Regions from separate parts of the Ureibacillus sp. FSL K6-0165 genome, predicted to be linked through region 2. Evidence: a T-box and tRNA genes for the amino acid it is inferred to sense, from the RefSeq annotation. Region 2 holds a T-box; the other holds one or more tRNA genes.
What was found. The T-box of region 2 lies ahead of NST00_RS09130 (valine--tRNA ligase). A T-box ahead of a tRNA ligase gene usually reads a tRNA of that ligase, here a tRNA-Val.
Positions count from the first base shown of each region.

Region 1: it has a tRNA-Val gene. The T-box ahead of NST00_RS09130 (valine--tRNA ligase) is inferred to sense a tRNA for this amino acid. The anticodon was not compared.

Region 1 is NZ_JBBOQS010000001.1:480,852-485,267, reverse strand. Features, by position in the region: rRNA gene NST00_RS02415 (23S ribosomal RNA) at 1-2,425, shown strand, start outside; rRNA gene rrf (5S ribosomal RNA) at 2,533-2,648, shown strand; tRNA gene NST00_RS02405 (tRNA-Val) at 2,657-2,732, shown strand; tRNA gene NST00_RS02400 (tRNA-Thr) at 2,739-2,814, shown strand; tRNA gene NST00_RS02395 (tRNA-Lys) at 2,821-2,895, shown strand; tRNA gene NST00_RS02390 (tRNA-Leu) at 2,902-2,983, shown strand; tRNA gene NST00_RS02385 (tRNA-Gly) at 3,005-3,079, shown strand; tRNA gene NST00_RS02380 (tRNA-Leu) at 3,085-3,173, shown strand; tRNA gene NST00_RS02375 (tRNA-Arg) at 3,190-3,266, shown strand; tRNA gene NST00_RS02370 (tRNA-Pro) at 3,273-3,349, shown strand; tRNA gene NST00_RS02365 (tRNA-Ala) at 3,361-3,436, shown strand; rRNA gene NST00_RS02360 (16S ribosomal RNA) at 3,548-4,416, shown strand, end outside.
Region 2 is NZ_JBBOQS010000001.1:1,821,394-1,825,809, forward strand. Features, by position in the region: gene hemL (glutamate-1-semialdehyde 2,1-aminomutase) at 1-887, shown strand, start outside; gene NST00_RS09120 (hypothetical protein) at 1,017-1,868, shown strand; gene NST00_RS09125 (hypothetical protein) at 1,861-2,070, opposite strand; T-box leader at 2,149-2,373, shown strand; gene NST00_RS09130 (valine--tRNA ligase) at 2,430-4,416, shown strand, end outside.

The DNA.
Region 1 (4,416 bases), 1.3 Mb from region 2:
AGTACCGTGAGGGAAAGGTGAAAAGCACCCCGGGAGGGGAGTGAAAGAGAACCTGAAACCGTGTGCCTACAAGTAGTCAGAGCCCGTTAACGGGTGATGGCGTGCCTTTTGTAGAATGAACCGGCGAGTTACGATTACGTGCAAGGTTAAGCAGAAAATGCGGAGCCGCAGCGAAAGCGAGTCTGAATAGGGCGTTTTGAGTACGTGGTCGTAGACCCGAAACCAGGTGATCTACCCATGTCCAGGGTGAAGGTGAGGTAACACTCACTGGAGGCCCGAACCCACGCACGTTGAAAAGTGCGGGGATGAGGTGTGGGTAGCGGAGAAATTCCAATCGAACTTGGAGATAGCTGGTTCTCTCCGAAATAGCTTTAGGGCTAGCCTCGTGTGAAGAATACTGGAGGTAGAGCACTGTTTGGACTAGGGGCCCACCTCGGGTTACCGAATTCAGACAAACTCCGAATGCCAGCTATTTATACACGGGAGTCAGACTACGAGTGATAAGATCCGTGGTCAAAAGGGAAACAGCCCAGACCACCAGCTAAGGTCCCAAAGTAATCGTTAAGTGGAAAAGGATGTGGCGTTGCTTAGACAACCAGGATGTTGGCTTAGAAGCAGCCATCATTTAAAGAGTGCGTAATAGCTCACTGGTCGAGTGACGCTGCGCCGAAAATGTAACGGGGCTAAACGATTCACCGAAGCTGTGGATTCGTGCGTTGCACGAGTGGTAGGAGAGCGTTCTAAGTGCGTCGAAGTCAGACCGGAAGGACTGGTGGAGCGCTTAGAAGTGAGAATGCCGGTATGAGTAGCGAAAGATGGGTGAGAATCCCATCCACCGAATGACTAAGGTTTCCTGAGGAAGGCTCGTCCGCTCAGGGTTAGTCGGGACCTAAGTCGAGGCCGAAAGGCGTAGACGATGGACAACAGGTTGATATTCCTGTACCACCTCCCCGCCGTTTGAGTGATGGGGGGACGCAGGAGGATAGGGAATGCACGCCGTTGGTCGAGCGTGTCCAAGCAGCAAGGCGTGGAAGTAGGCAAATCCGCTTCCTAATACGCTGAGCTGTGATGGGGAGCGCGTTACGCGCGAAGTTCCTGATTTCACACTGCCAAGAAAAGCCTCTAGCGAGGCGGGAGGTGCCCGTACCGCAAACCGACACAGGTAGTCGAGGAGAGAATCCTAAGGTGAGCGAGAGAACTCTCGTTAAGGAACTCGGCAAAATGACCCCGTAACTTCGGGAGAAGGGGTGCTCATTGGGGTGCAAGCCCTGATGAGCCGCAGTGAATAGGCCCAGGCGACTGTTTAGCAAAAACACAGGTCTCTGCAAAACCGTAAGGTGAAGTATAGGGGCTGACGCCTGCCCGGTGCTGGAAGGTTAAGAGGAGGAGTTAGCGCAAGCGAAGCTCCGAATTGAAGCCCCAGTAAACGGCGGCCGTAACTATAACGGTCCTAAGGTAGCGAAATTCCTTGTCGGGTAAGTTCCGACCCGCACGAAAGGCGTAACGATCTGGGCACTGTCTCAACGAGAGACTCGGTGAAATTATAGTACCTGTGAAGATGCAGGTTACCCGCGACAGGACGGAAAGACCCCGTGGAGCTTTACTGTAACCTGATATTGAATTTCGGTGCAACTTGTACAGGATAGGTAGGAGCCGTAGAAGGGGGAGCGCCAGCTTCCCTGGAGGCGCCCTTGGGATACTACCCTGGTTGTACTGAAATTCTAACCCGCAAGCCTGATCGGCTTGGGAGACAGTGTCAGGTGGACAGTTTGACTGGGGCGGTCGCCTCCTAAAAGGTAACGGAGGCGCCCAAAGGTTCCCTCAGAATGGTTGGAAATCATTCGCAGAGTGTAAAGGCATAAGGGAGCTTGACTGCGAGACCTACAAGTCGAGCAGGGTCGAAAGACGGGCTTAGTGATCCGGTGGTTCCGCATGGAAGGGCCATCGCTCAACGGATAAAAGCTACCCCGGGGATAACAGGCTTATCTCCCCCAAGAGTCCACATCGACGGGGAGGTTTGGCACCTCGATGTCGGCTCATCGCATCCTGGGGCTGTAGTCGGTCCCAAGGGTTGGGCTGTTCGCCCATTAAAGCGGTACGCGAGCTGGGTTCAGAACGTCGTGAGACAGTTCGGTCCCTATCCGTCGTGGGCGTAGGAAATTTGAGAGGAGCTGTCCTTAGTACGAGAGGACCGGGATGGACACACCGCTGGTGTACCAGTTGTCTTGCCAAAGGCACCGCTGGGTAGCTATGTGTGGACGGGATAAGTGCTGAAAGCATCTAAGCATGAAGCCCCCCTCAAGATGAGATTTCCCATTGCATAAGCAAGTAAGATCCCTCAAAGACGATGAGGTAGATAGGTCCGAGGTGGAAGCACGGTGACGTGTGGAGCTGACGGATACTAATCGATCGAGGACTTAACCAATCATTTCAATGTCGTTATCCAGTTTTGAGAGAACAAAAATTATTTAAAAAAAACACTTGCAATTCTTTGATTAAGTGATATAATAGTTCTTGTCTCAAAACAAATAGTCTAGTGACGATGGCAAAGAGGATACACCCGTTCCCATACCGAACACGGAAGTTAAGCTCTTTAGCGCCGATGGTAGTAAGGGGCTTCCCCTTGTGAGAGTAGGACGTTGCTAGGCTAATATATGGAGGATTAGCTCAGCTGGGAGAGCACCTGCCTTACAAGCAGGGGGTCGGCGGTTCGATCCCGTCATCCTCCACCATATCATGCCGGTGTAGCTCAATTGGCAGAGCAACTGACTTGTAATCAGTAGGTTGAGGGTTCGATTCCTTTCGCCGGCACCATTATTCGAGCCATTAGCTCAGTGGTAGAGCATCTGACTTTTAATCAGAGGGTCGAAGGTTCAAGTCCTTCATGGCTCACCATTTTTTGCGGGTGTGGCGGAATTGGCAGACGCACTAGACTTAGGATCTAGCGCCTCACGGCGTGGGGGTTCGACTCCCTCCACCCGCATCATTTAAAATATATATAATTGCGGAAGTAGTTCAGTGGTAGAACACCACCTTGCCAAGGTGGGGGTCGCGGGTTCGAACCCCGTCTTCCGCTCCAATAATGCCGGGGTGGCGGAATTGGCAGACGCACAGGACTTAAAATCCTGCGGTAGGTGACTACCGTACCGGTTCGACTCCGGTCCTCGGCACCATGTAAAATAGAAGTTAGCGCCAGTAGCTCAATTGGATAGAGCGTCTGACTACGGATCAGAAGGTTGTGGGTTCGACTCCTGCCTGGCGCGCCATAAATTCGGGAAGTAGCTCAGCTTGGTAGAGCACTTGGTTTGGGACCAAGGGGTCGCAGGTTCGAATCCTGTCTTCCCGACCATTCATTATATTGGGGCATTAGCTCAGCTGGGAGAGCGCCTGCCTTGCACGCAGGAGGTCAGCGGTTCGATCCCGCTATGCTCCACCATGAACCTTGAAAACTGAACAACAAAACGTTAATGCAATAAATTATCTAGTTGTTAACCCTCGTTAACAAACTAGATTCGGACATTAAATTTTTGAGCAAATCAAATTTTCTTTTATGGAGAGTTTGATCCTGGCTCAGGACGAACGCTGGCGGCGTGCCTAATACATGCAAGTCGAGCGAACCAATTGAAAGCCTAGCTTTCATGAGGTTAGCGGCGGACGGGTGAGTAACACGTGGGTAACCTGCCCTATAGACTGGGATAACTCGCGGAAACGCGTGCTAATACCGGATAACACATCAAAGTGCATGCTTTGATGTTGAAAGATGGTTCTGCTATCACTATAGGATGGGCCCGCGGCGCATTAGCTTGTTGGTGGGGTAACGGCCTACCAAGGCGACGATGCGTAGCCGACCTGAGAGGGTGATCGGCCACACTGGGACTGAGACACGGCCCAGACTCCTACGGGAGGCAGCAGTAGGGAATCTTCCACAATGGGCGAAAGCCTGATGGAGCAACGCCGCGTGAGCGAAGAAGGTCTTCGGATCGTAAAGCTCTGTTGTAAGGGAAGAACAAGTGCAGTAGTAACTGGCTGCACCTTGACGGTACCTTACTAGAAAGCCACGGCTAACTACGTGCCAGCAGCCGCGGTAATACGTAGGTGGCAAGCGTTGTCCGGAATTATTGGGCGTAAAGCGCGCGCAGGCGGTCTCTTAAGTCTGATGTGAAAGCCCCCGGCTTAACCGGGGAGGGTCATTGGAAACTGGGAGACTTGAGTGCAGGAGAGGGAAGCGGAATTCCATGTGTAGCGGTGAAATGCGTAGAGATATGGAGGAACACCAGTGGCGAAGGCGGCTTCCTGGCCTGTAACTGACGCTGAGGCGCGAAAGCGTGGGGAGCAAACAGGATTAGATACCCTGGTAGTCCACGCCGTAAACGATGAGTGCTAAGTGTTAGGGGGTTTCCACCCCTTAGTGCTGCA
Region 2 (4,416 bases):
GCAACATTATAATGAAATTTGAAGGTTCTTACCATGGCCATGGAGATTCATTATTAATTAAAGCGGGATCAGGTGTTGCAACACTTGGTTTACCTGACAGCCCTGGCGTACCTGCAGACGTTGCAAAAAATACAACAACGGTTCCTTATAATGATTTAGAAGCAGTAAAAGCAACATTTGAAAAATTAGGTGATAACATTGCCGCGGTTATTGTAGAACCTGTTGCAGGGAACATGGGGGTTGTTCCACCGAAACCAGGATTTTTAGAAGGTTTACGTGAAATTACGAAACAATATGGCGCATTGCTTATTTTTGATGAAGTCATGACAGGATTCCGCGTCGATTATCACTGCGCTCAAGGTTACTATGGCATTGATCCAGATTTAACATGCCTTGGAAAAGTTGTGGGAGGCGGACTTCCTGTAGGTGCTTATGCTGGTAAGCGGGAAATCATGGAAAAGGTTGCGCCAAGTGGACCAGTGTATCAAGCAGGAACATTATCAGGTAACCCTCTCGCGATGACTGCTGGAATTGAAACATTATCCCGTTTAACACCTGAATCTTATGACTACTTTAAAAAATTAGGTGACCAATTGGAAGCTGGAATTCGTGAAGCCGCAACAAAATATAACATTCCGCATACAATAAATCGCGCGGGAAGTATGATTGGATTATTCTTAACAAATGAAGATGTAGTTGATTTTAAATCTGCCCAAACTTCCGATTTAACATTATTTGCTGAATTCTATCGACTCATGCTAGAAGAAGGAATATACTTACCACCTTCCCAATTTGAAGGATTGTTTATTTCAACTGCACATACGGAAGAACATATCGCAAAAACGGTAGATGCATTCCACAAAGTATTTGCAAAATTAGCTCGATAATAATTAGAGTGTCTTTTCCGTTGATAAGGAAAAGACACTCTTTTTTATTTTTAAAAAGTAATGAGGGATTTTTAATTCTTTAATCATACTTCCGATTCTCGGGCATAGAGTATTACGGGAGGGAAACATATGGCAAAAATCAATTGGGAAATGATGACGCAATTTATTTTTCCAGAAGCTTATGGGATTGTAGAAGAAGTTGTTTCGGTCCAAGTCATCCCGCGTTGGCAACAAACAGAATTAGAAGAATCTCTTCGTTTAACAGGCATTTATCATATTAAAGCAACAGTGAAGTTTAATCCAAAAATAAAGCCAGATTATAGCGAAGGTACGTTAATTGAACATTTAGATTTAAAAGGTGATGAAGGTTACTTTGAATACGCATTGCCTTTAGAAGTTGATTTACCTCGTGAGAAAGTTGCAAAAGATTGTCGACCAGAATTGCTTGTTGATGATATATCCTTTTTTGTATATGATGGCTCAAGCTGTACGTTTAAATGGGAAGTAAAATGCACATTTGATGAACCGGTAGTAGGTGCATTATTCCAAGTAGAATCTGAAGAGAAGGTAGCTGAACGAGTAGCCGTTGTGGCGGCTAATACAGGAGAAGTATTAGAAAGAGCCAAAACTGACCAGCCGCCATCTACATTAGAACATCCACTAGTAAATGAACCATTGCAACAAACAACCCAAAGAACGATTGAAACTACTGACCATTCGTCGAAAATGAATGAAAATCAACGATTACAGGATTCTGATGAATTTACTCTACATGAAAATCCGTCCATTTCCGTAGAACCACCTGAAGAATATAACTTTGTGGAAGAAGCAAAAAAAATTCGAAAAGAAACGGAAGAAGTAAAATTAGTTAATGAATCATCTAGTAAACTATTCATTGATGAAAAGTTTAAGCTTCCTTCTGATTCAGATGACTTCTATAATGAGCTTTCTGAAAATTATAGCGTATTGAAATTTAGATAATATCCGTCCATAACAACCATGAAATGAGGGCAAGTAGAAACAGCAGTAATACATCACCTGTCGTAGGAATAAAAACGACGCGAATAGCTTGAAAAACTGTAATTGGGATACAAATGCTTTTTGCAAAAAAACGTATTTTTCGAAGCCAAGGTGGTAATAACCAAGGATTATAACTTTTTCGTCTTTTGTGGAATAATGACATGGAAATCACTCCTTTCATTTCCTTCAAACTTGAAAACTGCTGCTAAATTTTATACAATGATTTAAGCAGTTGAATACACATGATGCGATGAATTGGAAGAGTAAAATGATGTTGCATGCTAAAGAGAGGAAACGGTAGCTGAAAAGTTTCCGCATGCACGCATTTGAAGGTAGCCATGGAGCAACTTTTATGAAATTGAAGTAGTAAAAGTCGGTTGAACACCGTTATCGAAATGAGCGCTATTTAGACATTTATTGTCTAAATGGAAAAAAGGTGGTACCGCGAAACTCCTTCGTCCTTTTTGGGATAAGGAGTTTTTTTATTTTGCCAAAAATCAATCAACTAAAGGAGGAACATTCATGTCAGAAAACGTGACAATGCCAACTAAGTACGATCCAAATTCAGTTGAACAAGGTCGTTATAAATGGTGGCTAGAAGGGAAATTTTTCGAAGCAGATCCAAATAGTGACAAAAAACCATATTCCATTGTTATTCCACCACCAAACGTAACAGGAAAACTGCATCTTGGTCACGCTTGGGATACAACATTGCAAGATATTATTATTCGCATGAAACGGATGCAAGGATATGATGCATTATGGCTTCCAGGTATGGACCATGCTGGAATTGCAACACAAGCAAAAGTAGAAGCGAAGTTGCGTGAAGAAGGAAAAAGTCGCTACGATTTGGGTCGTGAAAAATTTCTTGAAAAAACGTGGGAATGGAAGGAAGAATATGCTAGCCATATTCGTGAACAATGGGCAAAATTAGGATTGTCATTGGACTATACAAAAGAGCGTTTCACATTGGATGAAGGTTTATCTGATGCTGTAAAAGAAGTGTTCGTACGTCTTTATGAAAAAGGATACATTTATCGAGGCGAACGTATCATCAACTGGGACCCGGAAGCAAAAACTGCTTTATCTGATATCGAAGTAATCTATAAAGAAATCCCTGGTGCCTTCTATCATATGAAATATCCGCTTGCGGACGGCTCTGGTTATTTGGAAGTTGCTACTACACGACCTGAAACAATGCTTGGGGATACTGCTGTAGCTGTTCATCCTGAAGATGAACGTTATAAACAGTACATCGGCAAAACAGTAATCTTACCGCTTGTCAATCGTGAAATTCCAATCGTAGCAGATGAATATGTGGATATGGAATTTGGTACAGGTGTTGTGAAAATTACACCAGCCCATGATCCAAATGACTTTGAAGTAGGAAACCGTCACAATTTAGAACGAATTTTAGTAATGAATGAAGACGGTACAATGAACGAAAATGCTGGCAAATATCAAGGTATAGACCGATTTGAATGCCGCAAGCAAATTGTGGAAGACTTAAAACAACAAGGCTACTTAATAAAAATTGAGGAACATACGCATTCCGTTGGACACTCTGAGCGTTCTGGGGCAATAGTTGAGCCTTATTTATCTAAACAATGGTTCGTAAAAATGAAGCCTCTTGCAGAAGCGGCATTGAAACTTCAACAAGATGAAGAAAATAAAGTGAATTTTGTTCCACCACGCTTTGAAAATACGTATATTCATTGGATGGAAAATATTAAAGACTGGTGTATTTCTCGTCAGCTTTGGTGGGGCCATCAAATTCCTGCTTGGTATCATAATGAAACGGGTGAAATTTATGTTGGAAAAGAACCACCTAAAGATGCGGAAAATTGGACGCAAGATCCGGACGTATTAGATACGTGGTTCTCTAGTGCATTATGGCCGTTCTCAACAATGGGTTGGCCGGATACAAATCATGAATTATATCAACGCTATTATCCAACAAATACGCTTGTTACAGGTTATGACATCATCTTCTTCTGGGTATCCCGCATGATTTTCCAAGGTATTGAATTTACCGGCAAACGACCATTCAAAGATGTGCTCATCCACGGTTTGGTTCGTGACGGGGAAGGACGTAAAATGAGTAAGTCCCTTGGAAACGGTGTAGACCCAATGGATGTGATTGACCAGTACGGTGCAGACTCTCTACGCTACTTCTTAGCAACTGGCTCTACACCAGGTCAAGACTTACGTTATACGAATGAAAAAGTCGAAGCGATTTGGAATTTTGCAAATAAAATTTGGAATGCATCTCGCTTTGCACTCATGAATATGAACGGTTTAAAATACGAAGAAATTGATTTATCCGGTGAATTGAGTGTTAGCGATAAATGGATTTTGACACGATTAAATGAAACGATTGAAAAAGTAACAGACTTAGCTGAACGTTATGAGTTCGGTGAAGTTGGGCGTGAATTGTACAACTTCATTTGGGATGACTTCTGTTCATGGTATATTGAAATGGCGAAGCTTCCACTATATGGAGACGATG